3 regions of the Weizmannia sp. CD-2023 genome follow, and region 3 is predicted to be linked to each of the others. Evidence: riboswitches for the same ligand, from Rfam matches in the RefSeq annotation. Region 3 holds a riboswitch; each other region holds the start of a gene.

Region 1 (10,953 bases), on a different contig from region 3:
GTATTTTTCTTTTAAGCGGTTGACAATCGACTGGAGGTTTGCCTTTTTTGCCTCAAATTTTTCGCGGTCGTGGTCGCGGATAATGTAGTACAGTTTTGTTTGCTCGACATCTCCGTGGATGGACAGGAGATGATAAAATCCTTCATAACCTTCCGTCCGTTCCGGTACTTCATCCTCGGGCAGGAGGCTGTGCAGTTCCATCGCAATTTTTGCTGAATGGACCATTTTCCCCTTTGCGCTCCCCGGGTGGATATTATTGCCGCGAACCGTAATTTTAGCGGAAGCAGCGTTAAACGTTTCGTACTCGAGTTCACCGAGCGGGCCGCCATCCATCGTATAGGCAAAATCGGCACCGAACGCTTTCACATCAAATTTATGCGGCCCTCTGCCGATCTCTTCATCCGGAGTAAAAGCGACCCTGATTTTGCCGTGTTTGATTTCAGGGTGCTTAAGCAAATAGTCCATGGCCGTCACAATCTCCGTTACGCCGGCTTTGTCATCGGCGCCGAGCAGGGTTGTGCCATCTGTTGTAATCAAAGTTTGGCCAATATAATTTTTTAAGTTCGGGTATTCATCCGGAGACAGGACAACCCCTTGTTCTTTGTTCAAAACGATGGCTTTCCCGTCATAGTTTTCGACAATTTGCGGATTGACGTTTTTCCCTGTAAAATCGGTCGCCGTGTCGACATGTGCCAAAAATCCAATTACCGGGACTTCCTTATCGGTATTGCTTGGCAAAGTGGCAAAAAGATAGCCGTTTTCATCCAGATGGACTTCTTCCATGCCGATTGATTCCAGCTCATCGCGAAGTATGCGGAGGAGTGTCCATTGCCCGTCAGTAGAAGGACAGGTTTCACTGTCTTCGTTAGACTGGGTGTCCACTTTCACGTATGTAGTAAATCTTTTCATTAACGCTTCTTTCATTATCTTCACTCCTCATTTTCAGTATGTCTATATTTTACCAAACCCAGCCCAAAAGCTTGTATTTATTCGCAATATTTTTGGTAAAAAGTGCCGAGCGCGTATTTATAATTCGGGTGCCACGGTTTGTCTTTTCCGCAATAATGGATAAAGACGGTATGCTGTTTGATCCACTCTATATTCTGTTTTTTGAGCAGTGCGGCACGTTCAAAAAACCGGGCATCATAGTTATATCGGTAGCTTTCGGCAGGTTTTATTTTGTTCCAAAACAAGGCATTGAATACGTCCTGATCGGGTAGGAGCAGTTTCAGTTTATTTTCTTCAATGAAGTGAAAGATCTCCTCCACTTTAACATGCTGCCGGATCAGTTCCAAATTCATGAGAAGAACGCCGGTGTTAAAATATCCTTTTGCATTCGGTGTCCGCAGGCGCATTTTATTGATCAGGCGGGCCTTTTTTGCCGAGTGTTCATGTTCGCATGCAATAAAAAAATGCCCTTCAAAATCTGTATAATAAAATGCGGAAGCAGGGTTGATACAGACAATGTCAGGATCGAGGTAAAGAATTCTGTCAAGATGCGCCGGCAAAAACAAGTGGGCAGTAAGCCGGTAGTACATTTCTGAAGTGTAATGCCTGAGGACAGGCGCATCTTTAAACAGATCCGGCGGAATCCGGATCGGGAAAAAATGGTGTCCTTTCTCTTCAACATAGTGATGTAACTCGGAAAGCTTTTCTTCAGAAATGGTGGAATGCAGCAGGTAGATCGAAAACGCTTCTTCAGGATTTTTTTGGACAAGAGAGTTTATTAACACTTTTAGGGGAGGAAGGTAATTTTCATTTAATGTAACAAGGATATTCATGGCTTTTCCACCTTTTGGCTGTAGTTTCAACTACTTCCATGATACAGGTTTCTTTTTCCGCTAACAATCCTTTTGGGTTCCGGGTATGGGCCTTTTTCATCGTACAATCATGGCTGCTTGCTTGTGCCCTTATAGGTGAGAAAACATTGCACCCTCTGGCGTTTCCACAGAAAAAAGCCTGCCATAAAAATGGTCAGGCTCTGAGAAGCGACAGCCTTTCCCAAGGCTTTGAAAGCCAGCGCCGAGTGGCAAAGATGCCTCGGAACCATTCATCAATGCCCTGGGCAATCCAAATACCGAGCAGCCCAAGCCCGAAATGCACCCCAAGGACATAGCTTAAGCTGGCTGCAAATACCCACATGGAAAAAATGCCAATCATGACCGGGAAGCGGACATCGCCTGCTGATTTCAGCGAACTCATCAGCACGATATTCATCGCTCTCCCTGGTTCTGTAAAAACAATGGCCCAAAGAATCGGGATGCTGACGGCGAGAATGTCTTCGCTTTTCGTAAATATGTGCAAAACAGGTGAGCCGATGAGCGCAATCACCAGCGAAGTAAAGAAAGAAGCCATCATGGCAATCTTTAAAGTTTTCATCCCGCGTTTCAAGGCGCGTTCATACGTTTTTGCACCGACATACCGGGCGATAAGCAGCTGGGTGCCGGATGCAATGGCGAGGGTAAACAAATAACAGACCATCGAAATATTATTTAAATAAACGCGCGCTGCCAGGGATGCTTCCCCGAGTACGGCGATAAACCCGGTAATCACCAGCTGGGAAAACTGGTAGGAAAAATTTTCACCGGCTGAGGGGATTCCAATCTCAAGCAATGCACGGATGTCTTCTTTCTTTATGGTGACGATATCGCGGATGCCCATTTTCAATGCAAGCCTGCGGTAGACAAGGAAAAGAAGCGCCGATACCGCAAAAACGCGTGCAACAACAATGGCCCACGATACCCCGATGACGCCGGTAACCGGGAGCCCGAAAATCCCCGTAATGGCCAAAATGTTCCCAAAGATGCTAATTAAATCCATTAAAACGGTGACAAGCATCGATTCTTTTGTAAAACCGTGGCTCCTCAGTACTGCGCTTAAAGCGAGGGAGATGGACTCGAGAAAAAGGGAAGCCCCGCAAATTTTGACAAATGTCAGCGCGTATTGATAAACCTTGCCGTGAATGTCGAAAAACCCGAGAAGCAGTTGCCCGAACAGAAAAACAAAAAGCCCGACGGCAAGGCCGAACCAACAATTGAGACCGAAAGCGGAATGGGCGACCTGGCGCGCCTCTTTCATTTTCCCTGCGCCAAGATTTTGCCCGATCAGGATAATCGCGCCGACGGATGTGACATTAAAAATGAGTATAAACATATTCAACAGCTGGTTGGCCACGCCCACCCCGGCAGCCGCATCATCGGCGTAGTGGCCGAGCATAAGGGTTGCGATGATCCCGATTCCCATATGCAAAGAAAGCTCAATAAAGAGCGGCCAAGAAATTTGAAACAGGGTCTGGTCTTTGTAATATTGCTGTTGTGCTGTCAACACTTTTCCCCCTTTATCTGATACCCCAGCCTTTTAAACCGGTTATATTGCCGGGTCTGGCGGATGTTCATTCTTCAATACTATGAAACATTGTAGTCTTTATTGTCGTGCTGTCAATTGGAATCTTAAAAAAACCCGTGAATTTTTTATGGATGAGGGATATTGGCTGTGTTTGCGTATTTGTTTACATGTTTTCAAAGCTGTTTGCATGTTTACACAAACGCAAACATTTGTAAACAAAAACGCAAACATGTTTGCAAACCTGTAAGCATGGCTTTATAACAACACTTTTCAAAAGTTTACAAGCCGCAAACAAGTTTACATTTTCGTTAAAAAAGTTCAGAGTATTGATTATTTTTATAGACTCAGATATTCTTAGAGTAAGCCAAAGAAAGCGATACAGGGAGGAAAAGTGAATGGGGAAGACCCGGATTGCCGCAGTCGATGTAGGCAACGATTCTTTAAAAGGCATTTTTGGAAAAATGGAGTATGAACTCAATATCCCGAACGTCATTGCACGGGATATTGAAGACCGGCCGGTAATTGGCATTGAGGAACTGGACAGCAAAGATCCGCTTGAAGGCATCCATGTAAAAGTCCACTCCCCTGCTTTAAAGGAAAATAACGTGATTTACCGTGTCGGGGATCTCGCAACCAAAAGCGATAATGCAACCGAACTTGACCCGGGAAGCAGCAAGTCGGAAGAGGATCAGACCCTCGTCCTGCTTTTTACAAGCCTTGCGCTTGACGCAGTAAGGGAGGAAAACGCCAAAGTTTTTACCCGCAACCAGAATGTCATTGATGCCAATTACACGCTTGGGACAGGCCTGCCGCTCCGCGAAGTAAAAGAGGGAAAAGATGCGGGCTACCGCTCGCAGCTGCTTGGATCCGTCCACCAGGTGGAATTTCTTGTCACACCGAAATATCAGGGGTTGAAAGTCAATCTGAAATTTGACGAAATCAAAGTGTATCCGGAAGGCTTTGCCGCTTTTATCAATCTTGTCATGGATAACGATTTAAACATTATTAACCGCGAATTGATTGACAAACGCATTTTAATCCAGGATATCGGCGGCCTCTCAACGGATATCGCCGTGATCAAAAACAGGACAGTCGATGATGACCGGGCGCAGGGATTTAATCTCGGCGTATCAGAAGCGCTTGAACAGATCCGTGAAGAAATCCGCGTCAAATACGGGGTCGAATTGGACAGCCGCCGTGATGTGGTCGATATTATCACGAAAAAGCATGACCGCAACCATATTATGGTAAAAGGCAGCCGGACAAGCGTGCACGACATTACAGACCGTATCTTGTTTGACCTTGCAAAGAAACAATACCGCCTGCTCCGGAACGTGTGGCAGAAAAACTCACAAACAGAGATTTGCTATTTTGTCGGCGGCGGTTCTGTTGTCCTGAAAGATTACTTAAAAACGCTGAACAACAGCCTTGAAGGCTACAATATTGATTTCTTTGAAGATGAAAAAGAGAGCATCTGGATGATGGCCAATGCTTACTACAAATTAATTTCGGATTATGTGAGGAAAAACAATAAACCGGAAGACAAAGGAAAGAAACCGGTCGAATCCAAATAAGGTGAAAAAATATGGAAAAACAAAGCGGGATGAAGCGGGGCCAGACGATTGCGTTCCGGATCCCCCAGGATACGCCCGATCATATTTTAAAAGAACTGTCAAAGTTAAAAGAAAAAGAGAAACGGAACTTCTCCGCCAAAATAGCCGGATATGTCTTACAGGGCATCAACCAGTCGCTCGTAAAGGACAAAGAAACCATTACAATCCCGCTGCCGCGCAAACTGACAAAAGTGCAACATGACTGGCTGAAGCATGAACATTCGGAAGCGATGCTCGGCAGCATTGTTTACGAACTGATTCAGGATCCACTCCGGGCGACTTCGCTCTTTGCGGCCCTGTCGAAACAACCTGTATCTATGGATGAGACGCTTTTTTTACAGGAAGACGAATTGCCGCAAACCAGCGAAGAAGCGGACGCGAAACCGGTTCGATCCGGTGGTGAGCCGCCTGGATCGGATGATCTTGATGCATTCGACTGGAGAACTGCCGCCGTCGAACCGGCACCGCCCGAAACGGGAGCGCCGGAAAAAGAAGAAGATGCGGAAGACCTGCTCGGCGATTTTCTCGCCAGCATGAATAAATAAAGAGCGCAGGGTGAACCCCTGTGTTTAAAACTTGTACGAAATGTAAGGGGATGGCACAGATGGAAAATGTAATCGAAGTTGCCGATGTGAGCCTTGTGCGCGACGGCAAAAAACTGCTCTCGGACATTCACTGGACGGTCAAAAAAGGGGAGCACTGGGCTATCCTCGGCTTAAACGGTTCCGGCAAAACCACTTTGCTTAATATGATCAATGGGTATATTTGGCCAACAAAGGGGAGCATCAAGGTGCTCGGAAAAACGTTCGGAAAAACAAGCCTGCCGGAACTGCGGAAATCAATCGGCTGGGTCAGCTCCTCCATCCAGGAGAGAATACCGCGCACCCAGCTTGCAAGCGATGTGGTTATCAGCGGCAAATATGCATCCATCGGGCTGTATGAAGCGGTGGATGCACAAGACGAAGAAAAAGCCCTGCACTTGATGGAACAATTACATTGTGCTTCCCTTTTTAGCCGTGCTTATGAACATTGTTCGCAAGGAGAGCGGCAGAAGCTTTTAATTGCGCGCGCGTTAATGGCGGAACCGCGCATCTTAATTTTGGACGAGCCTTGCAACGGGCTGGATTTGTTTGCCCGGGAAATTTTGCTAGAAAGTGTGGAGGAGCTGGCGAAAGATAAGAACGGACCGACGCTTGTATATGTCACGCACCATCCGGAAGAAATTTCTCCCGCTTTCCAAAAAACATTGCTGATCAGGAACGGGGAAGTTTTCCGGCAGGGCCGGACTTCCGAGATGATTGAAAAACAAGTGCTTTCCCGCTTTTTTGAGCATGAAATTCAGGTGGAGTGGCGGGGAAACCGGGCTTTGTTTCAAGTTGTCTGATGATTGGAAAACAAAAAAATATAAAATAATGAATTGACAAATCCCGAGCCGTCCACTAATATTTAAATATAACAAATGAATAACTTATCCAGAGAGACTGAGGGACAGGCCCGATGACGTCCAGCAACCTTCAAATCTTTTTTTGAAAGGTGCTAATTCCTGCAGAATGGTTCATTCTGAGAGATAAGTCACTTGACCGGCAAACCTCTTTCGAATGAAAGAAGGTTTTTTTTTGCCAAAAGGAACAGAAGGAGTTTTCAACATGCTGGTATTAGAAGATATTCATAAGGTATACGGAAAAGGGAAGGACAAAAAGGTTGAAGCGTTAAAAGGCATCAACCTGCGTGTTGAAAAAGGGGAAATCTTCGGGGTGGTCGGCTACAGCGGTGCCGGGAAAAGCACGCTGATCCGGTGCGTGAATCTGCTCGAGCGGCCGACTTCCGGGGAAGTGCTCGTTAACGGGATCGACCTTGTGCGCCTGCCGCCTGCAAAGCTGCGCCAAGAGCGGAAAAAAATCGGCATGATTTTCCAGCAGTTCAATCTGCTTCAGTCAAAGACGATTTTTCAAAACGTAGCCATGCCGCTTGTGCTGGAACACCGCCCGAAGGAAGAAATAAAGGCAAAAGTGGCAGAATTATTGTCTTTTGTCGGGTTAGAAGAGAGAATGCACCACTACCCTGACCAGTTGTCAGGCGGCCAGAAACAAAGGGTTGGCATTGCAAGAGCCCTTGCGACAGACCCGGACATTCTGCTTTGTGACGAGGCAACATCGGCCCTTGATCCGAATACGACTGAAGCCGTGCTTGCCCTTTTACGGAAAGTCCGGGACGAGCTGGGCATCACGATTCTTATGATCACCCATGAAATGAACGTCATTCGTGACATTTGTGATAAAGTGGCAGTGCTGGACGGCGGAAAAATTGTGGAGCAGGGCCCTGTAATCGACCTTTTCACAGAACCGAAAACGCAAATTGCGAGAAGCTTTGTGAAAACCGTGCTGAATGATTCGATTCCGCCATCAGTGCAAAAACTGATCGATGAAAGCAGCAAAGACAACCCGCACGGCATTTACCGGATTCTGTTTAAAGGAGCTTCCACCAATATGCCGCTGTTATCCAATACAGCAAAACAATTTTCAATCGACCTGAATGTGCTTCATGGCATGATCACCGAACTTCAGGGAATCCCTTTTGGCAACCTGCTTGTCGAATTGAAAGGCGACCCGGAAGAAATGAAGCGGGCCATTCAGTACATCAACGATCACGAAGCGATCATTCGGGAGGTGGAGAAAAATGGCATTTGATTGGTCATGGTTTTGGCCGCAATTTTTCACGGCAATGGGCCAGACGCTGTATATGGTGGCTGTATCATTACTCATTTCCATCATCATCGGCATCCCGGTTGGCGTCATTCTCGTTATTACCCGGGAAAACGGCATATGGGAAAACAAATGGATTTTTAATATTTTAAATGTGATTATCAATATTTTTCGGTCGATCCCGTTTATTATTCTCGTTGTCGCGATCATTCCGTTTACGCGCTGGGTTGTCGGGACAGCGATCGGAACAACCGCAGCGATTGTGCCGCTTGTGTTGTACACTGCTTTTTACATCGGGAGGCTCATTGAAAGTTCACTGCTTGAAGTCGACAAAGGGACAATCGAACTTGCGCAGTCAATGGGGGCGACGAACTGGCAGATTATTTGGCGGTTTTTGCTTCCGGAAGCAAAGGCATCCATGGTGCTCAATTTAACGATTGCCACCATCGGGCTGATTGGGGCTTCCGCGATGGCGGGCGCGGTCGGTGCCGGCGGGATCGGGGATTTGGCGATCACATACGGGTACAACCAGTTTCAGACAGGCGTCATGATCGTTACCGTTATCACGCTGGTCATTTTCACCCAGCTTGTCCAGACATTGGGCAACTTTCTCTCCAAAAAAATCCGGAGAAAATAATATTGAAAAAAAGGGTTACACCTTTTTTATAAAAAATTCAATTCAGGGGGACTTAGCAGCGATGAAAAAATTTGCGATTCTATTATTGGGGCTCATCCTGGTTTTGGCAGGATGCGGGGCCAAAAACAATTCGAGCAGTACAAGCACAAAAACAATCAAAGTCGGGACAACCACTTCTGAAGTGCCGACATGGAATTTAATCCAGAAACTCGCGAAAAAGAAAAATATTAATATTAAGATTGTCCGCTTTGACGACTATGTTCAGCCGAACCTCGCATTAAGCGACGGGGAAATTGATATTAACGCGTTCCAGACGGTTGTTTATTTCGATGATTTTATCAAACAACGCAATCTGAAGCTTTCGGCGATCGGCACAACGAATATTTGGCCGATGGGGATCTACTCGAAAAGATATAAAAAGGTCAGCGAAGTGAAAGATGGCGACCAAGTTGTGATTCCGAAAGACCCGACAAACCTCGGCAGGGCTTTGCTTTTGCTGCAAAAAGCCGGATTGATTACGACGAAAAAAGGTTTCACAGGCAAAGGCGGGCTTGAAAATGTCGCTTCAAACCCGAAACATTTGAAAATTACTGCCGTGGATGCCGCCCAAACACCGCGCGGCCTGGATGATTCGGCACTCGCTGTGATCAATTGCGATATGGCCATTAATGCCGGCTTAAACCCGACGAATGACTCCATCTTCCGTGAAGATGCGGGCAACAAAGCGTATATCAATATTATTGCAGCCCGGACAAAAGACAAGTATGACAAAACGTTGAAAGAAATCGTAAACATTTATCATTCAAAAGAAGTCTCTGACTTTATCAAAAAGCATTATAAAGGTGCAGCCGTCCCGGTCAATAAACCGGTATCGTATTTAAAAGATTATAAGCAAACACAATGATGGCAAATAGTTTCATAGCAGCCCCCTAAAAAACAGCGGGCATAGAGACGCGGCAGGATACGGTTAGAACGGTATCCCGCCGTTTTTCTATGGGCCGGCTTTTTGAAACACTGCTTTTTTGCTTTCCTAAAACCGGTGAAGTCTTTTATAATAAAAGAAAGGGTTTTCAATACGTACGGGTGGAAAACAAAGGGGGATCCTTTATGGCAGCACTTTTGCCGGTAATGCTTGAGCGGGCCGGGATTCTTGTCATTGCTGCTTTTTTACTCTCGCGGCTGAAGACATTCCGGCAAATTATTCATCAGGAATACGGATGGAAAGAAAAATTGGTGCTGATTATTGTTTTCGGAATTTTTGGCATCATTAGTAACTATACCGGCATCGTTATTGAGCATGGGAAAGTCTCACATGCTTTCGGGCAGGGGCATTTATCGGTCGAAAGTGCGATTGCCAATACCCGAATCATGGGCGTCGGGATTGCAGGCCTTTTGGGCGGGCCGGTTGTTGGGATCGGCGCAGGTCTGCTTGCCAGCATCCACCGCCTGTCACTCGGCGGCTATACGGATATTGCCTGCAGCCTGTCGACGATGATTGCCGGCATTATCATGGGCTTTATTGGCAGACGCTTTAACGTGCGCGGGAAGTATGCTGCGCTTGAAGCGGTCGCTGCTGGGGTTTTAATGGAAATGCTACAGATGGGCATCATCCTGGCAGTAGCAAAACCTTTTGAAGAAGCAGTGGCGCTCGTCCGCCTGATCGCGGTACCGATGATTTCGATTAACGGCTTTGGTACGTTTATTTTTATCTTGATTATCCAGACGATTTTACTGGAAGAAGAACGGACAAGAGCGGTGCAGACCCATAAAGCGCTGCAGATTGCACAGGAAACGCTAGCCCATTTCCGGAAAGGGCTGAACATGCAATCATGCAAAGAAGCGGCAGAAATAATTTTGAAGCATACAGCAGCTGATGCCGTCGCTATTACGGACCGGGAAAAAGTGCTGGCGCATGCAGGGGTAGCATCGGACCATCATATTCCGCTTGAGAGCATGTCGACAAAGCTGACGGAAAGGGTGCTTTTGCACGGGAAAATCATGGTCGCGAGAACGGCTAAGGAAATCCAGTGCAACCACGAAGGCTGCCCGCTCCAGGCGGCGATCGTGCTGCCGCTGTTTGTCCGCGAACAAGTTGCGGGCACGTTAAAGCTTTACTTTACATCAGCATCACAATTAAGCGCGGTCGAACAGGAACTGGCGGAAGGTTTGAGCAAGTTGTTTTCCAACCAGCTTGAACTGGCGGAGGCGGAACTGCAAAGAAAACTTTTGAAAGATGCCGAGATTAAAGCGCTCCAGGCCCAGGTTCACCCACATTTTTTCTTTAATGCGATTAACACGATTACATGCCTTGTCCGGACAGATGCGGATAAAGCAAGGGAACTGCTCGTGCAGCTCGCGGCCTTTTTCCGCAGCAACCTGCAGGGGGCGGGAAAAATGCTGATCCCCCTTGAAAAAGAACTGGAACATGTGAAAGCTTATTTGGCCATTGAACAGGCACGGTTTCCGGGGTGGTATCATGTTCATTTTGATATTGATCCGCTTTTACACACAGCGATGGTGCCGCCATTTACACTGCAGCCCTTGGTGGAAAACGCCGTCCACCATGCTTTCACACAACAATTTACGAAAAATCCGTTTATTGTTGTCCGCGCACGTGTGAAAAACGGAAAATTCATCATGGAAACGGAGGACAACG
Region 2 (10,953 bases), on a different contig from region 3:
GCAAGCGGATAATTGCGCAGCACATGCCGCTTCAAATCCGCCGGCTGGTATACCGGCGCATCCGGGGATACCGAAGAACGGCGCGGTAAAGTCGCAACCGGTGCTCCGCCGGCATTCACGGCCGCCACCCTTGTCCCGCCGCTGCGCTGGTTGGCAAGTTCCGTTTCGAGCGAGCTTCGTTCCGATTCATCCTGCAATTTGTTCGCAAGCGTGAGGCCCTCCATTGCGTCTTTTGCATACAGCACAAGCCCTTCATATTGCGGAGCGATTTTATTTACCGTGAATTTCCGCGACAGGGCTGCACCGCCGACCAGTATCGGCTGACGGATGCCCGCTTCCCGCAAATCCTGGGCAGTGACGACCATTTGCTGGGCGGATTTGACAAGGAGGCCGGATAGCCCGATTACATCCGGTTTCTCTTTACGGACGGCGTGGATAAGATCAGCCGGCGCCACTTTGATGCCAAGGTCGACCACTTTATAGCCATTATTTGACAAAATGATGTCGACCAGATTTTTGCCGATATCATGGACGTCGCCTTTCACGGTTGCGAGCAGCACTTTCCCTTTTGTGCTTGTTTCATTTTTTTCCATAAAAGGCTCAAGGAATGCGACGGATGCTTTCATCACTTCCGCACTCTGCAAGACTTCTGCGACGATGAGCTGGTTGTCGTTAAACAGGCGGCCGACTTCCGCCATCCCGTCCATAAGCGGGCCGTTGATAATGGCGAGCGGATCCGGGTATTCCTTCAAAGCCTGTTCAAGATCCGGGATGAGGCCTTCTTTCGTCCCTTCGACAACGTAATTCGCAAGCCGTTCGGCAAGCGTCATCGTGCTCTTTGGCGCTTTTTTCTCCTGCACCTTGCCGCGGTAATATTCGGTGAACGCGGCAAGGGCTTCGTCACTCGTTTCAAACAACAGTTTTTCGGCCATTTTCACGTTCTCTTCCGGGATGGACGCAAAGCGTTCGAGTTTTTCTGTGTTCACGATGGCGTAATCCAGCCCGGCTTTCGTACAGTGGTAGAGAAACACTGAGTTTAGCACTTCACGCCCGGCAGGTGGCAGCCCGAATGAAACATTGCTGACGCCGAGGATCGTCTGGCATTCCGGCATCGCTTCTTTGATGAGGCGGATGCCTTCGACTGTTTCTTTTGCTGCGCCAAAATACTGCTTGTCGCCAGTGCCAGCCGGGAACACGAGCGGGTCAAAAATGAGATCACGCGGGTTGAGCCCGTACGTATCGACGAGCAGGTCATAAGAGCGGCGCGCTATCTCAAGTTTCCGTTCGGCAGTGACAGCCATCCCCTCTTCATCGATCGTGCCGACGACAACGGCACCCCCGTATTTTTTGAGGAGCGGCACGACTTTTTCAAACCGTTCCGTCCCGTTTTCAAGGTTAATGGAATTGACAATGCTTTTTCCTTGGCAGTATGTAAAAGCTTTTTCGATTACGTTTTCGTCCGTGGAATCGATCATAAACGGCACTTTCACTTTTTTCACGGCGATCGAAATAAAATTTTCCATGTCACTGATTTCATCGCGATCCGGGTCGGCGAGGCAGATGTCGATGATCTGTGCGCCGTTTTTGACCTGGGTACGGGCAATTTCGCTCGCTTCTTCCCATTTGCCTTCCGCGATCAGGCGCCGGAACTTGCGCGAACCGATGACGTTTGTGCGTTCGCCGACAAAAATCGGGCGGGTGGACGGGTCATCGTAAATAAAGGGTTCGATGCCGGAGACGACGTGGTGCTCTTGTTTTGCAGGCTGGCGCGGCGGGAGCCCGGCAAGTGCTTCATTCAGTGCTTTGATATGGGCAGGTGTTGTGCCGCAGCAGCCGCCTGCGATGTTGAGCCAGCCTTTTTCGGCGAAGCCTTTCATTTTGACAGCGAGCGATTCCGGTGTTTCGTGGTAATGCCCTTCTTCGTCGGGAAGCCCGGCGTTCGGGTAACAGCTCACTGCCGTTTTGGCGAGCCCCGCGAGTGTGCGGATCGAGTCGGCCATGAACTCCGGGCCGGTCGCGCAGTTAAGCCCGACTGCGGCCGGCTGCATATGCTCGACGGAAATGTAAAATGCTTCGATGTTCTGGCCGGCAAGCGTTGTGCCCATCGGTTCAATGGTGCCGGAGATGAGAAGCGGCAGTTTTTTTCCGGTTTCGTTAAATGCGTCCGTAATGCCAAGAAAAGCGGCTTTGACGTTCAGCAAGTCCTGCGATGTTTCGAGAAGGAGCACGTCGACGCCGCCTTTTATGAGCCCGCAAGCCTGTTCCTGGTAAGCGGTTTTGAGCGCGTCAAAAGTGGTGCCGCCCGTGACGGAGAGCGTCTTTGTTGTCGGGCCCATCGAACCGGCGACAAACCGCGGCCGCTCGGGTGTGGAAAATTTTTTGGCAGCCTGCTTGGCGATGCGCGCGGCTTCGATGTTGATTTTTTCAGCGAGATGCCCGAGGCCGTACTCGTTAAGGACAATAGACGTTGCGCCAAATGTGTTCGTTTCGATGATGTCGGCCCCCGCTTCGAGATATGCTTCATGGATCGAGCGGATGATATCGGGCGCTGTGAGATTCAAGTGTTCATTGCAGCCTTCGTATGCTTCGCCGCCAAAATCTGCCGCGGTAAGGTGTTGCTGCTGGATCATCGTCCCCATCGCCCCGTCAAGGATGAGAATGCGGTTTGCAAGCTGCTGTTCAAATAACGTTTGCCCCATGAAAAATTCCCCCTTTGGTTGTACGTTTGATATTGAGATTGCGACGTACGGTAACATTTGGTACCTGGCTGGGCCGCGTTCCGATGCTGGCGGCGCCGGTGCCACTTTTGATTGAGTTTAAAGTGCATGCATCTCGCCGGGGCTGAAGCCGGCCAAGGTTTCGTTTTGCCTTCTTGAGCTCTTTTCTTAATCTTGCAATTGGACAGTGCTATCAAAGTTTCACTTTAATGAATCCGCCTGTACTCTTTTCGTTGCAGTCTCAGACAATGCCTGCGCCTTGCACTGCTGTTTTTTCGTGGATATAGCGCGTGCATTCCACCGTCAGTTCGTAGCGTTCGAGCGGCGTAATTAAGTAAATGCCGTTGAAATAGCCGAGGGCCGCGTCGATCAGGGTACGGCTGATCGCAAGGCTTTCTTCACGCGCTTTCGCAGGGTCGCCATTTGTTTTTTCCATCGCCGCCAAAATTTCATCCGTCAGTTTGATGCCCGGCACTTCATTGTGCAGAAAGACCGCGTTCCGGTAGCTGGTAAGCGGCATAATGCCAAGATAGATCGGTGCGTCCAAATGCTTCGTTGCTTCATGGATTTGCTCGATTTTTTCCGTGCTGAACACAGGCTGGGTGATAAAATAATCGGCACCGTGGCGGATTTTGCGCTCCAACCTCCCGACCGTTTTATCAAGATTGCGGACGTTCGGGTTAAATGCAGCCGCGACGGAAAAATTCGTTTTCCTGTGAAGCGATTTGCCGGAATGGGAGATGCCATCATTGAATTGCTTGATCATTGCGATCAGTTCCATGGATGACAAATCGTATACGCTCGTCGCTCCCGGGAAGTCGCCGATTTTTGTCGGATCCCCCGTGATGGCAAGCACCTGGTCAATCCCGAGCGCAGCAAGGCCCATTAAGTGCGACTGCAGCCCGATCAAATTACGATCACGGCATGTAATATGAACAAGCGGCCGGATGCCATGTTTCTCTTTTAAAATTGAAGCAATCGCTGTGTTGCTGATGCGCGGGCTTGCAAGCGAGTTGTCGGCCATTGTCAAGGCATCGATGCCGGCGTCGTGCAGCGCTTTTGCCCCTTCAAAAAAGCGAGTCGTGTTCAGAGTTTTCGGCGTATCCAATTCGACAATGACAGAGCGGCGCTTTTTTACGATTTCATGCAACGGTGGTTCGTGCTGCGCCGGGGCGGCTGCGATTTCAATTTTCGGCGGGCGGACCGTTTTTTCTGTGACAGGCAAAAGCCCCTGCACCCCTTCTGCGATTGCTTTGATGTGGGCCGGCGTTGTGCCGCAGCAGCCGCCGATCAGGCGCACACCCTGTTCGACAAGTTTTTCGGCACATGTTTTAAAATAATCGGCGTTATTTGTGAACGTGAACCGGCCTTCCTCGTAATCTAAAAGACTCGCATTCGGGTATGCGGACAAAAAGGCACGCTTCGGTATCGGGATTTCTTCGAACGCCTGGATCATGTGGTGCGGGCCGAGCCGGCAGTTCAGGCCGGTCACATCGGCGCCGCGGTTTTCAAGTTCCTTGAACGCGTCGCGGACCGGGGTTCCGTTTTGGAGCACGCCCGGTTCGATAAGCGAGAACTGGGCGATGACCGGGACATCCGCTTCTTTTTTCGCAATGTCAACGACCGTATACAGTTCTTCCGCGTCAAAATACGTTTCCAAAAGCAGGGCATCAACTCCTTCGTCCAGGAGGTGAAAAATCTGCTCGCGGAACGTACGCTTGATTTCGGCAAGTGTTGCTTCGGTTTTGCGCTGGCCGCGGATACCGCCGACTGTGCCGAGTATAAATGTGTCACGGTTTGCCGCTTCTTTTGCAATCCGGACGGCCGCTTTGTTGATGTCTTTTACTTTTTCTTCCAGGCCATACTGTGCCAGCTTGATATAGTTGGCGCTGTACGTGTTTGTCTGGATGACCGATGCGCCTGCTTCGATATAGGCGCGGTGGATCGCGTGGATGTCTTCCGGATGGGTCAGGTTGAATGACTCATAACATGTGTCGGCGCCGTATGCATATAGCAGTGTCCCCATTGCCCCGTCTGCAACAAGGATGCGGTTTTTTAACGTTTCGAGAAGGTTCAAATTTTTACACTCCCTTTGAATGATATGAAAAAAGCCTCCCAGAAAAGGAGGCAAGATGACAACATTCTCCTTATCTTTTCAGGTATACCTGTTGGATTTAGCACCGTGCCGTATGGGCTGGTTGCTGAGGTTTCATCGGGCCAAGTCCCTCCGCCTCTCTTGATAAGGCTATTCGATTGAACGTACTTAAAATTTTGACTTATTTATACTTTACACTTTGCCGGGTGACATGACAAGGGGGAAATTGAAATTCATATTGGATGCGGTTTCGTCCCTTTTGTCTAATTGGCTTTCTTTTGCCTTTTTGAGCCCTCCAAAAGGACAATTTGCTCCCGGTACGGCTTTCTTTTGTCTTTTTGAACCCTCCAAAAGGACAATTTGCTCTTGGTCCAGCTCTCTTTTGTCTTTTTGAACTCTCCAAAAAGACAATTTGCTCTTGGTCCGGCTTTCTTTTGTCTTTTTGGGCCCTTCAAAAAGACAATTTGCTCTTGGTCCGGCTCTCTTTTGTCTTTTTGAGCTCTCCAAAAGGACAATTCGCCCCTGATCCGACTCTCTTTTGTCTTTTTGAGCCCTCCAAAAGGACAATTCGCCCCTGATCCGACTCTCTTTTGTCTTTTTGAGCCCTCCAAAAGGACAATTTGCTCTTGGTCCGGCTTTCTTTTGTCTTTTTGAGCTCTCCAAAAAGACAATTTGCTCCCGGTACGGCTCTCTTTTTTCTTTTTGAACCCTTCAAAAAGACAATTTGCTCTTGGTCCGGCTTTCTTTTGTCTTTTTGAGCCCTCCAAAAGGACAATTCGCCCCTGATCCGACTCTCTTTTGTCTTTTTGAGCTCTCCAAAAGGACAATTTGCTCCTGGTCCAGCTCTCTTTTGTCTTTTTGAGCTCTCCAAAAGGACAATTTGCTCCTGGTCCGGCTTTCTTTTGTCTTTTAGAGCTCTCCAAAAGGACAATTTGCTCCCGGTACGGCTCTCTTTTGTCTTTTTGAACCCTTCAAAAAGACAATTTGCTCCTAGTCCGGCTTTCTTTTGTCTTTTTGAACCCTCCAAAAGGACAATTTGCTCCCGGTACGGCTTTCTGTCTGCAACAAAAAAAGAGCCGGAACCGGCCCCTGTTATTCATCCAAAAACTGTTTGATGGCTTCTATATTTTTTTCTTTGTCCACTTCGAGTGCGGCGCCGACGCCCGGATAGCTGACATTGGTATAGGTGCCGGCAACCGGTACGGTCATTGTTTTTACCTTGAGGTTGCCTCCGACGGCGTCTTTGGCGAGCGCAAGAATGTTCATTTTGCTCATATTGGTGGCAATATACGGCTGAATGGTTCCAAGCAGTTTCGGCGCTTTGGCGATACCATTCACGCTGAAAACTTCAGATTGGAGCGCTTTAAGCACTTTTTGCTGGCGGGCAACCCGGCCAAAGTCGCCTTGCGCGTCATGTCTGAATCGTGCGTAGGCGAGCAATTGTTTCCCATGCATCAGCTGTTTTCCAGGATAAAGCGTCAAGCCGATGTTTTCCGACATTTTATGTTCCACGTTCATTTCAATGCCTTGAGGCGCCAGGGTATCGACAATTTTAACAAAACCTTGGAAATCGACAAGTGCATAATATTGCACATCAATGTCAAAATTGGTTTTGAGTGTTTGACGCAGCAATTCAACACCCTTTTTTTGATTCTTCAGATTGCCAAGATAGTAGGCTGTGTTAATTTTATAGTTTCTATACCCCGGAATTTCGGCATAAATGTCACGCATAATCGAAATGAGCTTCACCTGGTTATTCTTCGGGTCATATTGGGCAATCATGATGGTATCGGTTCTTGAATCTTCTTGCCCGCGCCGATCAATTCCGAGAAGGAGAATATTGGTGCGGCCATTTGCATCCTTTTTACCGTTAAATTCCAGATTGTCCATATTTAAGACATCATTCGGGTCTGTCTGATGAACGCCAGCGTAGTATTGATAGGCTGTGTAACCCGCGCCGGCGACGATGAGCAGTAAAAAGAGCATAAGGAACACTCTGCGCCAGCGGACTCTTGACCGTTTTTTCTTTTTTTTCGCTACTCTTGACTCCATAGAATCCCTCGTTTTAGTAGTCTGTCTTCATTATTATTATCTAAAAGCGGCAATTTGTCACGAAAATTTTGATGAAATTTTGTTATTTTTGTCGAGATCATAATTTGTGGGGAATTTCACATAACTTTCATGCAAAGTTAAGGCGTTTTTTATTTTCCAGCGGTATATTGATGTTTGTCATCAGGTAAGAGCTTTTGTTGGTTCGTCTGCTTTGTGCAGGCGTTTTTTTATAGCCGGGAGATGTGGGGTTTTAAGCATTTTTTAAGTTTCGGCAGGTATGCTTTTCTTTGCAAGAGAGATTACAACCTACTTTTTCATATGTCCCCTTTTTCGGCCGCCGCCCTTGAGCAGGCGATTTTTTCTGGGGGTAGTGGGCAAGCCTGCCTCTTTTTCTGAATCTCGGCCTGTTAAGATTGTTTTAAGCTTTCGGCGTTATCCTTTTTCTTGTAATCAGGCAAGATGAAAATCCGGCTTGCTTTTTCATCCATGTTAACCCCCTTTTTTGGCCGTCTGCTTTGTGCAGGCGGTTTTTTTCGGCCATAGCAGATAAACATGCCTCTTTTTCAAAATTTCGGCCTGTTAAGATTGTTTTAAGCTTCCTGCGTTATCCTTTTTCTTGTAATCAGGCAAGATGCAAACTAGGCTTGCTTTTTCATCCATGTTAACCCCCTTTTTCGCCGTCTGCTTTGTGCAGGCGGTTTTTTTGGTTAAGGATTTTGAACAATTATAGCAGCTAACCTATATCTTTGATTTGGTGGGAGTTAGCCGTTCTTGGGATCCGAACCCCACCGTTTCCACTCTTCCCTCATCTATGGAAAAAGCCCGGCCCCCTAAATAGAGGGTCAGGCTCTTTTTTTCTTGCGGTACATGGAGTAAGCGATATAAAGCACAATGATGATGATCGCGATAATGGTAACCGGCTTGACATAAGGAGCCGCAACGTCATCAATTTGTGCCCAGTTTGATGCGAGACGTTCACCGAGAAAGATAAACAGCACTGCCCACGGAATGGTCGCAAGCAGCGTGAAAAAAATGAACTTGAAATACGACATTTTGGCAATGCCGGCCGGGATCGAAATGGCCTGGCGGATGACCGGGATGAATCGGCCCGTAAAAATAACACCGGCGCCGTACTTGTTGAACCATTCTTCCGCGACATCGAGATGCCTTTCGTGAATCAGCAAATATTTACCGTACTTTAGCAAGAACGGGCGCCCACCGTATGCACCGATCCAGTATAAAATCAGTTGGGCAATCAAAATGCCAAGTGTGCCCGCTGCAATGGCGCCGAAATAATTGATCTCTCCCCGGGAAATTAAATAGCCGGCATAGGCAAGGACAATCTCGCTCGGGATAATCTCAATCGCAAGCCCGATCGCAACACCGAAGTAACCCAGATCAGCGAGTGCTGTTAAAATTTGTGTGACAAAGTCTGAGAACATGTTTCCCCTCCAACATTTGCTTTCTTATCCATCATATCATACGGAAAATTTCCAGCAATAAAATATTTAAGCCAAGCCAGACGCCGCCGAATACATAACCGCCCGCAATGTTACTCGGGATTTCAAGGCCGAAATAAATATGGCTGACAGCTGCGAACAACAGAACAGCTAAAAGAAGTACATCCATAAACGTATGGACCCAAAACATCTCAGCGTGCCGGACAACGAGATATGTAAAATAGCCGTAAATGATCAGAATCATCATCGCCTGGTCGCTCGGAAATGAGAAGACAAAGTGGGAAAACGTCGGAATTTCCGTTTCCGACATCCGGTGGAACACTTCATGCAGCACATTTTGATACAGTTCCCCGCCGATTGTGACAAGCAGCATAATCAAAAATTCGTGCGTGCGATCTTTGCCTTTCCAAATGATCCAAAGAACCGTCAACACCATGACGAGAATGAGCGCCTGCCGCGAGCTGAGCGCCAGCATCCCTTTCATGACGCCTGCCCAATGGTGTTTGAACAAAAGCGATACGATTAAAGAGGTCACCTCGTTAAAGTCGCTGAAATCTTCGCTGAAAAGGTTTTGAATCATTGTGATCATTAACACAATCAAAAACAATGTCACCAGCGTGGTGCCGATGATCACAAACTCGGCGCGCACCCGGCTGCGGAAAATCATGAAAACGCGCCGGAGCACCGCCATCATCGCCCAGAAAATCTGCTTATGGAAATAGCGGAACACATAATACGCGATGATTAAGCCGGCGCTTACAATACCGCCTATGACGAGATATTTTTTTACCGCTTCGTGGAACTGCTCCCACTGCGAGCCAAGCAGCTTCCCGAGGGAAATAAACGTGCTTGTCCAAATCAAAGCGCCGGAATAGGCAAAAGTGGCAAATGACCGGAATGGCAGTTTCGTAATTCCGGAAAAATAGCCGGTGATGTGGCGGACACCTGGTATAAAATACGCGACGATAAGCAATTTATTCCCATATTTATTAAACCAGCGCGATGTTTTTTCAAGCTGGGACGGGCCGAGATGGATAAAATGGCCGTATTTATGTAAAAACGGGCCGCCGAGCCGCTGCCCGATAAAATAGGCCGTTGTCATGCCGACAGATGTACCGGTGGCGGCAATGAGAATGCTCAAGATCCAGTTGAGCTGCCCCTGGTGCACCATATAACCGGCATAGCTCATCAGCACTTCGCCTGGAAGCGGAACTGCAATCATTTCGAGCAAAAGTGCCAAAAGCAGCACAATATATCCATATTGATCGACGTATGATGTCACCGACATTTGTATCCCTCTCTTAAACGGCGTCAATAAAAACGACCGCTTTTGTTTGCATAAAGTTCACTCTTCTTACAGCCATTTTCGGGCATGAGGGTGGGTTTGTCAAAAAGGTTAAGACTTGATAGTTGTCAATTTTATGATAGGCACTTTGCAGGGAACCATCCAGATTTAAAACCAGCTTCTTTCCCGGACCCAGCGTGTTCCCGCACCCGTTTTGCATTAAGTTAAGAAACGTGTTTTCTGCTTTCGGCTGCTGCATAAGTTGAACTAAACATTCCTACTTCTGTATGTGTAGCCATCGTAATTGATTTTAACGCGAAAAATTTAGGTTCATTTTATATATTCACCAGGCTTTGGGGAGTTTTTTACATGAGGCTTATTGTTTCGGTTGCCGTATTTTGCCAGGGAACATTCAAGATTCAGTATTTATTTTATCCGCTTTCGGCCATGATACTTCACCCGTCTCCGTATGGTTTTTACACCTGTAAATTTTATTTGAGATTTGGAAGGTTCACGACTTCCCTGTTGTGATGGCCCAGGGAAAATTTTACAGTTGTGGGTGAACGGGGATTAGAAGAGGGCGTGAATGATCAAGTCCATTTTAACGGATTTATGAAAGAAGTCTCCCATCCTCATGGCCAAAGAGCAGGTGGGAGATCATTTCAAGCATTCGCCTGACTGAATCGCAATGGTAACTACGCCCAATCACTGTCTGCCTTTAGGCTTGTGTGCCGGATTGCCTGTTTCCGCCGCGATTTGATTGCTGAAAATTTGAGAGCCATTTTTCCACGTTTCCATAAAACTTGTTCAAGGCATCTGCCGCTTTTTCACGGTTTTCTTTTGATTTGAAGTATTGGTAGCCGGCAAAGCCTACTACCGTATAGAAAAGTAATTTTTTCACCTTAAAAACCTCCCTTTCTTTACTCCCTCTATTTTATATGAAAATTCAATGGATTGGAAGAACTTTACCCGACCGGGGACCCATTGGAACATTTCTCATTTTACTTTTTTTGTTTGGGGGTGGCACCGTTTCACCGTGATTTCCTTCCATTTTCATTTTTTCGTCTTTATTTGGGGATTTTTTAGGGCCATTTCCGTCACGGGTTTGCCAGCTTTTTCGGCCGAACGCAGCAGTTCCACTGGACAGAGATTGTTAGCTAGTTACTTTTAGTAAGTTTACAATTCATGTATAATGGTTAAAAAGGCTTTTGTTGATATAGCCCCGGAATGCAGGGTTGATGAGAAAGGTGCGTTACAAAAATGGGAAACCAAAGTTTATGTCCGCGTTTCGAAAAGGCGTTTCAGCTATTGGGAAAACGCTGGGTTGGCGTGATTATCCGTGTC
Region 3 (10,953 bases):
CATAAGGTCGTATCAAAGGCTGTTTATATTGCGACTGCCATTACAGAGAAGAATACACGTGAAATACTGGGTTTAAGCGTTGACCATGCAGAAAGTTTGGAGAGTTGGAGTTCATTTTTTAAACAACTTAAATCACGTGGACTCCAATCACCAAAACTCGTTATTTCCGATGCTCACATGGGCCTTCAAAAAGCAATACAACGGGAATTCATTGGTACTGCTTGGCAAAGGTGCAATGTTCATTTTAAACGCAATATCATTGAAAAACTGCCCAAAAAAGATACTGCAGAAATCCGGGTGATGATTAAGCGCGTGTTTGAGGCCGTTACGATTGAGGACATACGCAAGTTTAAAGATGAATTAATAAACAAATTTGGTACAGAAGCAAGATTTGAAAAAGCCCTGGCCATTTTAGATGAAGGTTTTGAAGATACTATCCAATACATGAACTTTCCTGAGAATATCCGTATGCACATACGGAGTACTAATTCCCTCGAGCGGCTTAACCAAGAGGTTCGTAGAAGGGAAAGGGTCATTCGCATTTTTCCTAATACCCAATCTGCTTTTCGTTTGGTTGGTGCCGTTTTAATGCAGTATCAAGATACAGAATACTCGAAGAGGAAGTCACTTATGGGAAAGAATAGTTAGCAGCATTTTCAGCTTAACTTCCATCATGGATGATTTCATCTCCGGGAAGGGATGTCAAATTGAAAGGCATTTGACATCCCTTCCCGGAGATGAAGAAAAAAATCCATGGAAGTTAAGCCGAAAAAATGAAGGGTGGTTGAAAACATTTGCCCATAAATTTACACAATAACCTGGACTTGACTCTTCATGCGAAGGAATGAGGCCAATTTTTCATGCTTTCTTAACGTAGACGCCCTCTATGTTCAGGAACAAGACAATTTTTCCATGCTTCCTTAACGTAGATAGCCTCTATGTAAAGGAACAACGCCAATTTCGCACGCTTCCTTAACATAGACATGCTCTATGTGAAGGAACGAGGCCAATTTCGCACGCTTCCTTAACGTAGACATGCTCTATGTGAAGGAACGAGGCCAATTTTTCATGCTTCCTTAACGTAGACATGCTCTATGTAAAGGAACGAGGCAATTTTTTCACGCTTTCTTAACGTAGACATGCTTCATGCGAAGGAATGAGGCCAATTTTTCATGCTTTCTTAACGTAGACGCCCTCTATGTTCAGGAACAAGACAATTTTTCCATGCTTCCTTAACGTAGATAGCCTCTATGTAAAGGAACAACGCCATTTTCGCACGCTTCCTTAACGTAGACTAATAAACGGAGAGCTGGCTATTGAAAACACAGGGCGAATGATTATATTTTGGAAATGGAGGAATAGATTTTGAGCATAGAAAACTACGAAAAGGCAAAACAACTAATCTATCAAAATGAAAAAATCGCAGACTTTGTAGGTGGCCGGAATAACCATTTAATTTTTATGGCTGAGAAAAAGCTTGGATTAACATTTTCCAATTTATATAGGGACTTTTTATTATCCTTTGGAGCAGGGAATTTCGGGTCTCAAGAGATATACGGAATCATTAAGGAGGACTTTGAAAACTCTTCAGTGCCCGATGCAATTTGGTATACCTTAACAGAAAGAAAGGAAAGTGACCTTCCTATGCATCTTCTTGTTATTTATGACACTGGGGGGGACGAGCTTTTTTGTCTCGACTTTAATCATGTTGGAAATAATAAAGAGCCAAAAGTGGTATCGTTTATTCCTGGAATAAGTTTAGAAAATCAGCAATACAAAATCATCGCAAATGACTTTGGAGATTTCTTATTAGATCTCGTCCAACAAGAAATATAGAATCCCTCTTTTTTCGACGGACAAAAAAAGGTGTTGCTGGAAGTAATTCTATAGATAAAACTGTTATCAGTGCAGATGGAATAGATGGCGGATGACGGTTAGTTTGATATTGCCACTTAGAGCTTTTTACAGGGTTGGGATAAACGTGCTTTTTTCTTCTGATAATAAGGTCTACTTGCAGCGTCTCGTTCGTCCTCTAAAAAATATGAAAAAACGAAAAGATATTGGTGGGGATATAAAAACTGGTATACACACGCACAAACAAAATCTTATATTAAAGACCTATTCAGCAAGCATAGCCGCAGGTGGTACTGCAGGTGGGCTGAGTGCATTAGGCTTTGTGCCAGGGGCATTTGTTGGAGCTGTAGCTGGAACTTACTGGCAATTATTGGCGTCTAGGATGGACGCTCATGATAAGGGGAAAGGTGTTACAGTCTCAGTCACTTGGGTTTTAATCTTTTCAGTAAAAACAAGATAAAGAGAAGAAATTATGTCCCTTTTTATTTGGATGATGATGTTTTTATTGCTAATTATTTCACTTAGGAAAAAACATTATAAATGGACAAAATTCAAGGTTATGATTACTGTTATTGTCGGATTTGCTTTAATGTTTTCTATAACGTTCTTTATATTGAGGTACTAAAAAGCAGGAAAAGGATTTTCATACCCTGGAAATCCTTTTAGCTATTTCCTTTTTCTAGTGGATGTGTGTATAAATGAACGATACTTTCTATGTAGAGAACCTGGATCTGGTATCGGGCGAATAATTGCAATGAATGATCATTTGGTGGGCCCTTATATACAGCGGCTACCTGCAGATCACTTACAAACTAAAAAAAGGCAGCGGGTATTTGCTGCCTTTTTGGGATTGCAGGCCGGGGGCGGAAATAGGGCTTGCTGCATAAGCAAAATTCCTAGATTTGGCAAGGTTGCTGACAGCTTTGGCAACCATTTAATGCAAGGGATTTACAACCATTTCAGGGAAAAGCTTGCACTCGAAAGCCGATTCAACGGATGGAGAAGATAAAATCACCCATTTTCGCAAAAGAATTCCTCTATATTTTGAGACAGAGCTTGCAGAGAAAATCAGAATCGGATTCGTTCAGCAAGCCCTAAATGGGATACGTTCAACTGTACCGGGCGTTAATACACCCGGTCTCCGTTAAAAATGGAACTTTTTACAACGACATAGTCCACTTTCCGAATGTCCGCCAGTTTGTTACCGCCGGCATAGGAAATGGCAGATTGCAAGTCCTCTTCCATTTCTTTCAGCGTATCCTGAAGCGGACCTCTGTATTCCACGTACATTTTTTTCCCTTCGACGTTTTTGCGTTCCCCTTTTTGAAACTCCGATGCCGACCCGAAATACTCTTTGTAAAGTTTTCCGTCCATTTCAATCGTTTCACCCGGGGATTCTTCGTGCCCGGCGAAAAGGGAGCCGATCATTACCATTGTCGCCCCGAACCGGACCGATTTGGCAATATCACCGTGCGTGCGGATTCCGCCGTCCGCAATAATCGGTTTGCTTGCCGCCTTTGCACACCAGCGCAATGCCGCCAGTTGCCAGCCCCCTGTTCCGAACCCGGTTTTAATTTTTGTAATGCATACTTTTCCTGGCCCGATGCCGACTTTTGTGGCGTCTGCCCCGGCATGTTCCAATTCCCGGACGGCTTCAGGCGTGCCGACATTTCCGGCAATGACAAACGTTTCCGGCAAGTGCTTTTTGATATGATGGATCATATCAATCACGGCATTCGAATGGCCATGTGCAATGTCAATTGTTATATACTCCGGCACTAGGTTTCTTGCGGCCAGTTCTTCGATAAACGCATATTCTTCCGGCTTGACACCTGTGCTGATAGAAGCATAAAGCCCGCGCTCCTTCATCTCCTTCACAAACGAAAGCCGTTTTTCCGGCTGAAAACGGTGCATAATGTAAAAATATCCGTTTTCCGCAAGGTAGACTGCGATTTTTTCATCTATGATGGTTTGCATATTGGCCGGCACAACAGGCAATCTGAATTTCCGCCCGCCCAATTCCACACTCGTATCACACTCCGAACGGCTATTTACAATGCATTTTTCCGGAATTAGCTGAATATCTTCATAATCAAACACTGTATCCATGGGTTTACACTCCTAAAAACGAATATTATTTGAATATAACTCAATAAATGTTCGTACATTGGTACTTTACCTGATTTTTTTACAATTGTCAAAGGTTTTCATCATGATACCGGCGATCAGCATGAATGATAAAAAAATAAAATATTACTTGACAGGTCGGAATAGTGGAATTAAAATGAATTTAACCTTTCAAACGGGCAAGCAACATTTAAGCGGATACTGATGTGGAAAGACAATTGAAATATTTTGAAGCCGGCCGGTCAACCGAAGGCTCCTCACTTTATTTAAAAGATGAGGGGCCTTTTTTGCGGCCTTTTACCAACTAAATAAATCGGAATGATAGGAAAGGGGGCGGTGCCCATGTGTACCTCCTACATAATGCTATAAAACAAGAAAGGAGAGAGGGAAATGTTAAAGAAACGAAAGCGACTGGTGTCGGTCCATTTGCTGCTGATCACCGCCATTTTTTTACTCATCAGCGGATGCAGCAGTGGGAAAAAGGATACAGCAGCGGCAAAATCGGGCGAAAAAGGCGGCAAAGTGGTCCGGATTGGCTATCAGAAATTCGGAACCTTAAACATTTTAAAAGCGAAAGGAACACTTGAAAAAGCACTGAAACCGCTCGGATATTCCGTAAAATGGACGGAATTTCCCGGCGGCCCGCAGCTTTTGGAAGCGTTGAATGCGGGGAGTCTAGACTTTGGCCATACGGGGGAAGCACCGCCCATTTTTGCTCAGGCAGCAGGGGCGCCGCTCGTATATTTTGCCGATTCGGCCAGCAATCCAAAAGGGGAAGCCATCATTGTCCCGAAAAATTCCAACATTCATAGCCTCAAAGATTTAAAAGGCAAGAAAATCGCGTTGAATAAGGGTTCGAATGTCCACTATTTGCTTGTACGGGCATTGGAGAAAGCCGGCATTTCCTACAGCAGCATCCATCCGGTTTTTCTGGCGCCCGCCGATGCGCGCACTGCATTTGAAAAAGGGGATGTCGATGCATGGGTGATCTGGGATCCGTTTTTGGCTGATGCACAGCTGGCAACGAAATCCCACACCATAGTGGACGGCACCAGCCTTGTCGAGAACCGGGAGTTTTTCCTGGCAGCAAAGCCGTTTGCACAAAACCATGCGGACGTTCTCCAAGTGATTTTTAAACAACTTGAGAAAACAGACCTATGGGTGGAGAAAAATCCAAAGCAGGCGGCTGAATTCCTGGCGCCGCAGATTGGAATGGATAAAAAATCATTGGAACTGGCGCTCAGCCGCAAACAGTTTGGCGTTGAAAAAATCACAGCGCAAACGATTAAGGGCCAGCAGCAAATCGCAAATGAATTTTACAAACTGAAGTTAATTCCGAAACCAATCAAAGTGAAAGAAGCCTTTTTATCCGACTAAATGAAAGGGGAAATGATACATGAAAGTATTCTGGTTTATACCGACGCATGGCGATTCGCGCTACCTAGGGGTAACAACCGGCGGGCGGGCCGTCACTTATCATTATTTAAAGCAAGTGGCACAAGCGGTCGACCAGCTCGGCTACACCGGGGCGCTGCTCCCAACCGGAAGATCTTGCGAAGATGCATGGGTGGCGGCCTCGAGCCTGATTCCGGTTACTTCAAAAATGAAGTTCCTCGTTGCGGTCCGGCCTGGGATCATGTCTCCATCGCAGGCAGCGAGAATGGCCGCAACATTTGACAGGCTTTCCGAAGGGCGGCTGCTCATCAATGTTGTCACCGGGGGGGATCCGGTTGAACTGGCGGGGGACGGTCTCCATCTCAGCCACCGCGAACGTTATGAACTGACCGATGAATTTCTGACAATCTGGCGGAACTTGCTCGAAAACAGGGAAGCCGATTTTACAGGCAAATATTTAAACGTAAAAGGGAGCAAATTGCTCTACCCGACGGTGCAGCAGCCTTATCCGCCGCTTTATTTCGGCGGGTCGTCGGAAATCGGGCAGGAAGTGGCGGCAAAACATGTCGATGTCTATTTGACCTGGGGCGAGCCGCCGGAAAAAGTAAAGGAAAAAATCAGCCATGTCAAAAAACTGGCGTCAGCACAAGGAAGGACAGTGCGTTTCGGCATCCGGCTCCATGTCATTGTCAGGGAAACAGAAAAAGCGGCGTGGGATGCTGCCAATGACTTGATCCGGTATGTGGATGATGAACTCATCCAAGCGTCCCAAAAGATTTTCTCACGGTTTGACTCGGTCGGCCAGCAACGGATGACATCCCTGCACAACGGCAGCCGGGACCATCTTGAAATCAGCCCGAACCTTTGGGCCGGCGTCGGGCTCGTGCGCGGCGGGGCGGGAACGGCGCTTGTAGGCAGCCCGGAAATTGTCGCAGAAAGAATGAAGGAATATGCAGAACTTGGCATTGAAACGTTCATTTTATCCGGTTATCCGCATCTTGAAGAAGCGTACCGGACGGCTGAGCTGTTGTTCCCGTACCTGCCGCTTGAGCAGCCTGATGCCCCCGCTTCCAATATCATCAGCCCGTTCGGCGAGATTGTGGCGAACGATGCACTGCCGAAAGTATTAAAGTAAGGAGGCCGGTCTGATGTTGAAAAAACGCGTCATGCCATGGGTGGTGCCGGTTTTCCTGCTGTTTGCCTGGCAGCTTGCAAGTTCGGCCGGCATTTTGCCATCCAATGTGCTCCCAAGCCCTGTTGCCGTTGTAAAAGCGGCTTGGAGCCTCACACAATCCGGGCAGCTTTTCGATTATATCGCCGCCAGCGCAAAACGGGCACTGGTCGGATTTTTGGTTGGCGGCGGAATCGGATTTGGGCTCGGGCTGTTTACCGGGCTGTCCAAAAAAGCGGAGGGCCTGCTCGACAGTACCGTGCAGATGGTCCGGAACGTTCCCCATCTCGCCCTGATTCCGATTGTTATTTTATGGTTCGGGATCGGGGAAGAGGCGAAGCTGTTTCTCGTCGCGCTCGGCACCTTTTTTCCAATCTATTTAAATACGTTTCATGGTATCCGTTCGGTGGACAGAGCGCTGATTGAAATGGGGGGTGTTTACGGGCTGAAAGGGCCGGCGCTTTTTTGGCATATGATCCTGCCGGGGGCGCTTCCTTCCATTTTGGTCGGTGTGCGCTATGCGCTCGGGGTCACATGGGTAACCCTGATTGTGGCCGAAACGATTGCATCCAACTCCGGTATTGGCTATATGGCCATGAACGCCCGCGAGTTCATGCAGCTTGACGTTGTCGTTTTGAGCATTGTCTTATATGCCCTTCTTGGAAAACTTTCCGACTGGCTGGCAAAAATCGCGGAACAACGATTGTTAAAGTGGCACCCGTCATATCAAAAATAAAGGAGGAGGAAACGATGACGAATAAGGTGTTTGCTGTGGAAATTGAGGGGCTGGAAAAATCATTCGGCAGCCATCGCGTCCTGCGCCATCTTCATTTGAAAATAAGAAAAGGGGAATTTATTGCGATTGTCGGAAGGAGCGGATGCGGCAAAAGTACGCTCCTTAGGCTGCTTTCAGGGCTTGAAGCGGCAAGCGGCGGAAAAATTCTTATAAACGGGGCGCCTTTATCCGGCATAAATAGATCGGCGAAAATGATGTTTCAGGACGGCCGCCTGCTCCCGTGGAAAACCGTGCTTCAAAATGTCGGCCTGGGCCTTGCAGGAGACTGGAAGCATGCGGCCCGTGAAATGCTTAGAAAGGTCGGGCTGGAAGGGCGTGCGGATGATTGGCCTTCATCCTTATCCGGCGGGCAGAAACAAAGGGTGGCGCTGGCGAGGGCATTAATCCATGAGCCGGACATCCTTCTCCTCGATGAACCGCTTGGGGCGCTTGATGCTTTAACCCGGATTGAAATGCATGCGCTGATCCAGTCTCTTTGGCTCGAAAAACATTTTACAGCCATATTGGTGACGCATGACGTGGAAGAAGCAGTCGCCCTCGCCGATCGGGTAGTGTTAATCGAAGAAGGGGAAATTGCGATGGACTGCCCGGTAAAACTCCCTTATCCGCGGAAAAGGGACCACGCCCTCTTTGCAGCAACGGCCAATCATATTTTAAACCGCATTTTAGGGAGCGGCCACCCGGTTTTGCATGCAATGAAAAATTAAGGAAGAAATGGGGGATTCATATGGCGGAAAAAATAGTACTGCTGAACGGGAGCCCTTCTGCGTATACGAGATTAAATGGGATCCGTGATTATATCAGGGCCGGGTTAAGGGGGCACGGGTACGAACCGGAGCTCATCAATATCCGGGAACTTCCGGCCGGCGATTTAATGCATGCCCGGCAAAGCCCGCCCATCACCGGGGCATTAAGAAAAGTGGAAGAAGGCGATACGATAATCATTTTGACACCGGTCTATAAAGCGTCTTATTCCGGACTGCTCAAGACGTTTCTGGATCTTTTGCCGCAAAATGGCTTATCCGGCAAACAGGTGCTGCCGCTCGCCATGGGCGGCACATTCGGCCACTTGCTCGCGCTCGATTACGCCCTGAAACCGGTCTTGGCTTCGCTCGGGACAACTTGCATTGAAAAAGGGGTGTTCATTCTCGACCAACAAGTGAAAAAAAAGGATGGGTTTTATGAACTCGACCGGCAAGCGGCTGGCCGCCTGAATGCTGCTTTAAAAACAGCATTTCCGCAAATTTCCATACCGCTGTACTCTTAAACAAATCCGGCATTTGGACGATATCCAAATGCCGGCATTCGTGTAGCACGAACAACGGGAAAAGAGATAACCGGAATGCCGGCGCCCGTCATCCCATCTTTTGTTTGGGAAGTGCCGCTTTTTTCTTTTCCAGTGCAAACCGGACTTTCTCGGTTGTTTCGATCTGTGTGATGTTTCCTTCATGGATCGAAATGACCACTGTTCCAAACTCCAGTTTTTGCAATGATTCCATAATGCGGGCTACTTTCGTTTCATCAATATGAGCCATTTTTCATACCCCCCAAAATAAATTTCGTGTGTGCGTGGTGGTCCGGCCGGCCATGCGGATGATCCAAAAAAGAAAGGCCCCCTTCAAGAAAAGTTAAGAAGAGGGCGAGGCTCCTTAACTTATCTTCCAAGCTTGGCGCTTGCTGGAATTAGCACAGTATTCCCAAAAAGAATCTGTTGCTGAGGTTTCCTCGGGCCAGTCCCTCCCCCTCTCTTGATAAGCTGTATAGAAATAATTTGTTAAAACTATGATAAATAATATTATTCCGATTTGTCAACTTATATTTTCGGCATTTCAGCTGCTTTTCGGGCAAAACCGATTCGGATAGGGTATGATAATAGAAAAAGTGTGTTAAGGGTGTGAGATTGTGCCAGAGACAGATGTATCCAAGTTTGAGAAGAAAATCGAGGTGCGGAACATCCGCTTTGAAGACATTGATGATATTATGGCATTGTCGAAAAAATGTTTTCCGGGGATGGAGCCGTGGAAACACGAGCAGCTGGAAAGCCATATCCGGATTTTTCCGGAAGGGCAGTTTTGCGTGGAATACGAAGGGAAAATCGTCGGTTCCTGCTCCAGCTTAATTGTCAATTTCGATGAATACGAAGACCAGCATACATGGGATACGATCACTGCGAACGGCTACATTACCAACCATAATCCGCACGGGCTCAACCTGTACGGCATTGAAGTGATGATCGACCCGGAATACCGGCGCATGAAGTTCGGGCACCGTTTGTATGAGGCACGGAAAGAGCTTTGCCGGAAAATGAACCTTCAAAGCATCATCATTGGCGGCCGGATTCCGAATTACAGCAAATATAAAGACAAAATGACCCCGCGCGAATACGTGGAAGAAGTCGAGATGCACAATATTTATGACCCGGTTCTGTCCTTCCAGCTGCTTGAAGGGTTCCAGATTATGCGGATCAACAGGCAGTATTTGCCGGATGATACAGCATCCGCTTCATTTGCAACGCTTATGGAATGGCATAACGTCGATTATTTGCCGAAGTCCCGCCGTGTCTATCATGCTTCGTTCCCGGTCAGGATTACAGCGATCCAATATATGATGAAAAAAATTGATTCCTTCGATGATTTTGTCAGACAGGTAGAATATTATGTCGATGTGGCCGCGGATTTCGGTTCTGATTTCGCCGTTTTTCCGGAAATTTTCACCACACAGTTGATGTCCTACCTGGAAGAAAAACGCCCTGACCAGGCAGTGCGCCGGCTTTCCGGGTACACAGACCAATATATTGAACTGTTTACAGAGCTTGCCGTACGCTACAATGTCAACATTATCGGCGGGTCCCATTTTGTGGAAGAAGACGGGGGCATTTACAATGTCGCTTTTTTGTTCCGGCGCGATGGGACGATTGAGAGGCAGACCAAACTCCATATTACGCCAAATGAGCGGAAATGGTGGGGGATCGCGGAAGGAAACGAACTCAATGTATTTGATACGGATTGCGGGAAAATTGCGATTCTGATTTGCTATGATATCGAGTTTCCGGAGCTGGCCCGTGTCGCTGTCGACCACGGTGCGAACATTATTTTTGTCCCGTTTTGCACGGACGACCGCCAGGCCTATTTGCGCGTCCGCTACTGTGCACAGGCGCGGGCCATTGAAAACCAGGTGTACACCTGTATTGCGGGAACAGTCGGCAACCTGACCCACGTGGAAAACATGGATATCCAGTATGCCCAGTCCGGGATCTTTTCTCCCTCCGATTTCGGTTTTGCCCGCGATGGCATTGTCGGGGAATGCGATCCCAATGTCGATACCGTCGTTGTCGGCGATGTCGATCTTGAGAAGCTGCGCCGCAACCGCAACAGCGGCTCCGTCCGGCAACTGGCCGACCGGAGAAGGGATTTGTATCAGATTAAGATCAACACCAAGGCCTGAGCATGACGGACTGGACGCAAGACCGGCCGGGCAGCCGCCAAGTGCCTGAACGGCTGCTCGGAAAAACCGGATACCGCATCAAAAAACCGCTTAGAGGATGGAAGCTCTAAGCGGTTTTTCATGATTCAGGCGATCTTCAGCACGACCATCAGGCTGGTCATCAACA

Evidence for each region. Region 3 has a riboswitch for S-adenosylmethionine ahead of P9687_RS01610 (YezD family protein). Riboswitches for the same ligand answer to the same signal wherever they lie in the genome.
Region 1: another riboswitch for S-adenosylmethionine. It lies ahead of P9687_RS04635 (methionine ABC transporter ATP-binding protein); the one in region 3 lies ahead of P9687_RS01610 (YezD family protein).
Region 2: another riboswitch for S-adenosylmethionine. It lies ahead of P9687_RS07445 (bifunctional homocysteine S-methyltransferase/methylenetetrahydrofolate reductase); the one in region 3 lies ahead of P9687_RS01610 (YezD family protein).

Annotation. Positions count from the first base shown of each region.
Region 1 is NZ_JARTJQ010000032.1:19,265-30,217, forward strand. Features, by position in the region: gene pepT (peptidase T) at 1-924, opposite strand, end outside; gene P9687_RS04610 (glycosyltransferase family 8 protein) at 987-1,781, opposite strand; gene P9687_RS04615 (MATE family efflux transporter) at 1,975-3,324, opposite strand; gene P9687_RS04620 (ParM/StbA family protein) at 3,741-4,919, shown strand; gene P9687_RS04625 (hypothetical protein) at 4,931-5,503, shown strand; gene P9687_RS04630 (ABC transporter ATP-binding protein) at 5,563-6,342, shown strand; SAM riboswitch class I at 6,424-6,532, shown strand; gene P9687_RS04635 (methionine ABC transporter ATP-binding protein) at 6,605-7,645, shown strand; gene P9687_RS04640 (methionine ABC transporter permease) at 7,635-8,297, shown strand; gene P9687_RS04645 (MetQ/NlpA family ABC transporter substrate-binding protein) at 8,359-9,201, shown strand; gene P9687_RS04650 (sensor histidine kinase) at 9,405-10,953, shown strand, end outside.
Region 2 is NZ_JARTJQ010000052.1:17,767-28,719, forward strand. Features, by position in the region: gene metH (methionine synthase) at 1-2,699, opposite strand, end outside; gene P9687_RS07445 (bifunctional homocysteine S-methyltransferase/methylenetetrahydrofolate reductase) at 2,959-4,794, opposite strand; SAM riboswitch class I at 4,862-4,963, opposite strand; gene P9687_RS07450 (hypothetical protein) at 5,076-5,735, opposite strand; gene P9687_RS07455 (LCP family protein) at 5,905-6,864, opposite strand; gene P9687_RS07460 (DedA family protein) at 7,707-8,306, opposite strand; gene P9687_RS07465 (VTT domain-containing protein) at 8,338-9,612, opposite strand; gene P9687_RS07470 (hypothetical protein) at 10,328-10,510, opposite strand; gene P9687_RS07475 (winged helix-turn-helix transcriptional regulator) at 10,870-10,953, shown strand, end outside.
Region 3 is NZ_JARTJQ010000013.1:4,926-15,878, reverse strand. Features, by position in the region: gene P9687_RS01660 (IS256 family transposase) at 1-648, shown strand, start outside; gene P9687_RS01655 (SMI1/KNR4 family protein) at 1,366-1,836, shown strand; gene P9687_RS01650 (hypothetical protein) at 1,928-2,314, shown strand; gene P9687_RS01645 (hypothetical protein) at 2,609-2,863, shown strand; gene guaC (GMP reductase) at 2,980-3,963, opposite strand; gene P9687_RS01635 (sulfonate ABC transporter substrate-binding protein) at 4,372-5,358, shown strand; gene ssuD (FMNH2-dependent alkanesulfonate monooxygenase) at 5,378-6,511, shown strand; gene ssuC (aliphatic sulfonate ABC transporter permease SsuC) at 6,525-7,283, shown strand; gene P9687_RS01620 (ATP-binding cassette domain-containing protein) at 7,298-8,050, shown strand; gene ssuE (NADPH-dependent FMN reductase) at 8,071-8,610, shown strand; gene P9687_RS01610 (YezD family protein) at 8,699-8,878, opposite strand; SAM riboswitch class I at 8,995-9,101, opposite strand; gene P9687_RS01605 (bifunctional GNAT family N-acetyltransferase/carbon-nitrogen hydrolase family protein) at 9,246-10,787, shown strand; gene P9687_RS01600 (AEC family transporter) at 10,913-10,953, opposite strand, start outside.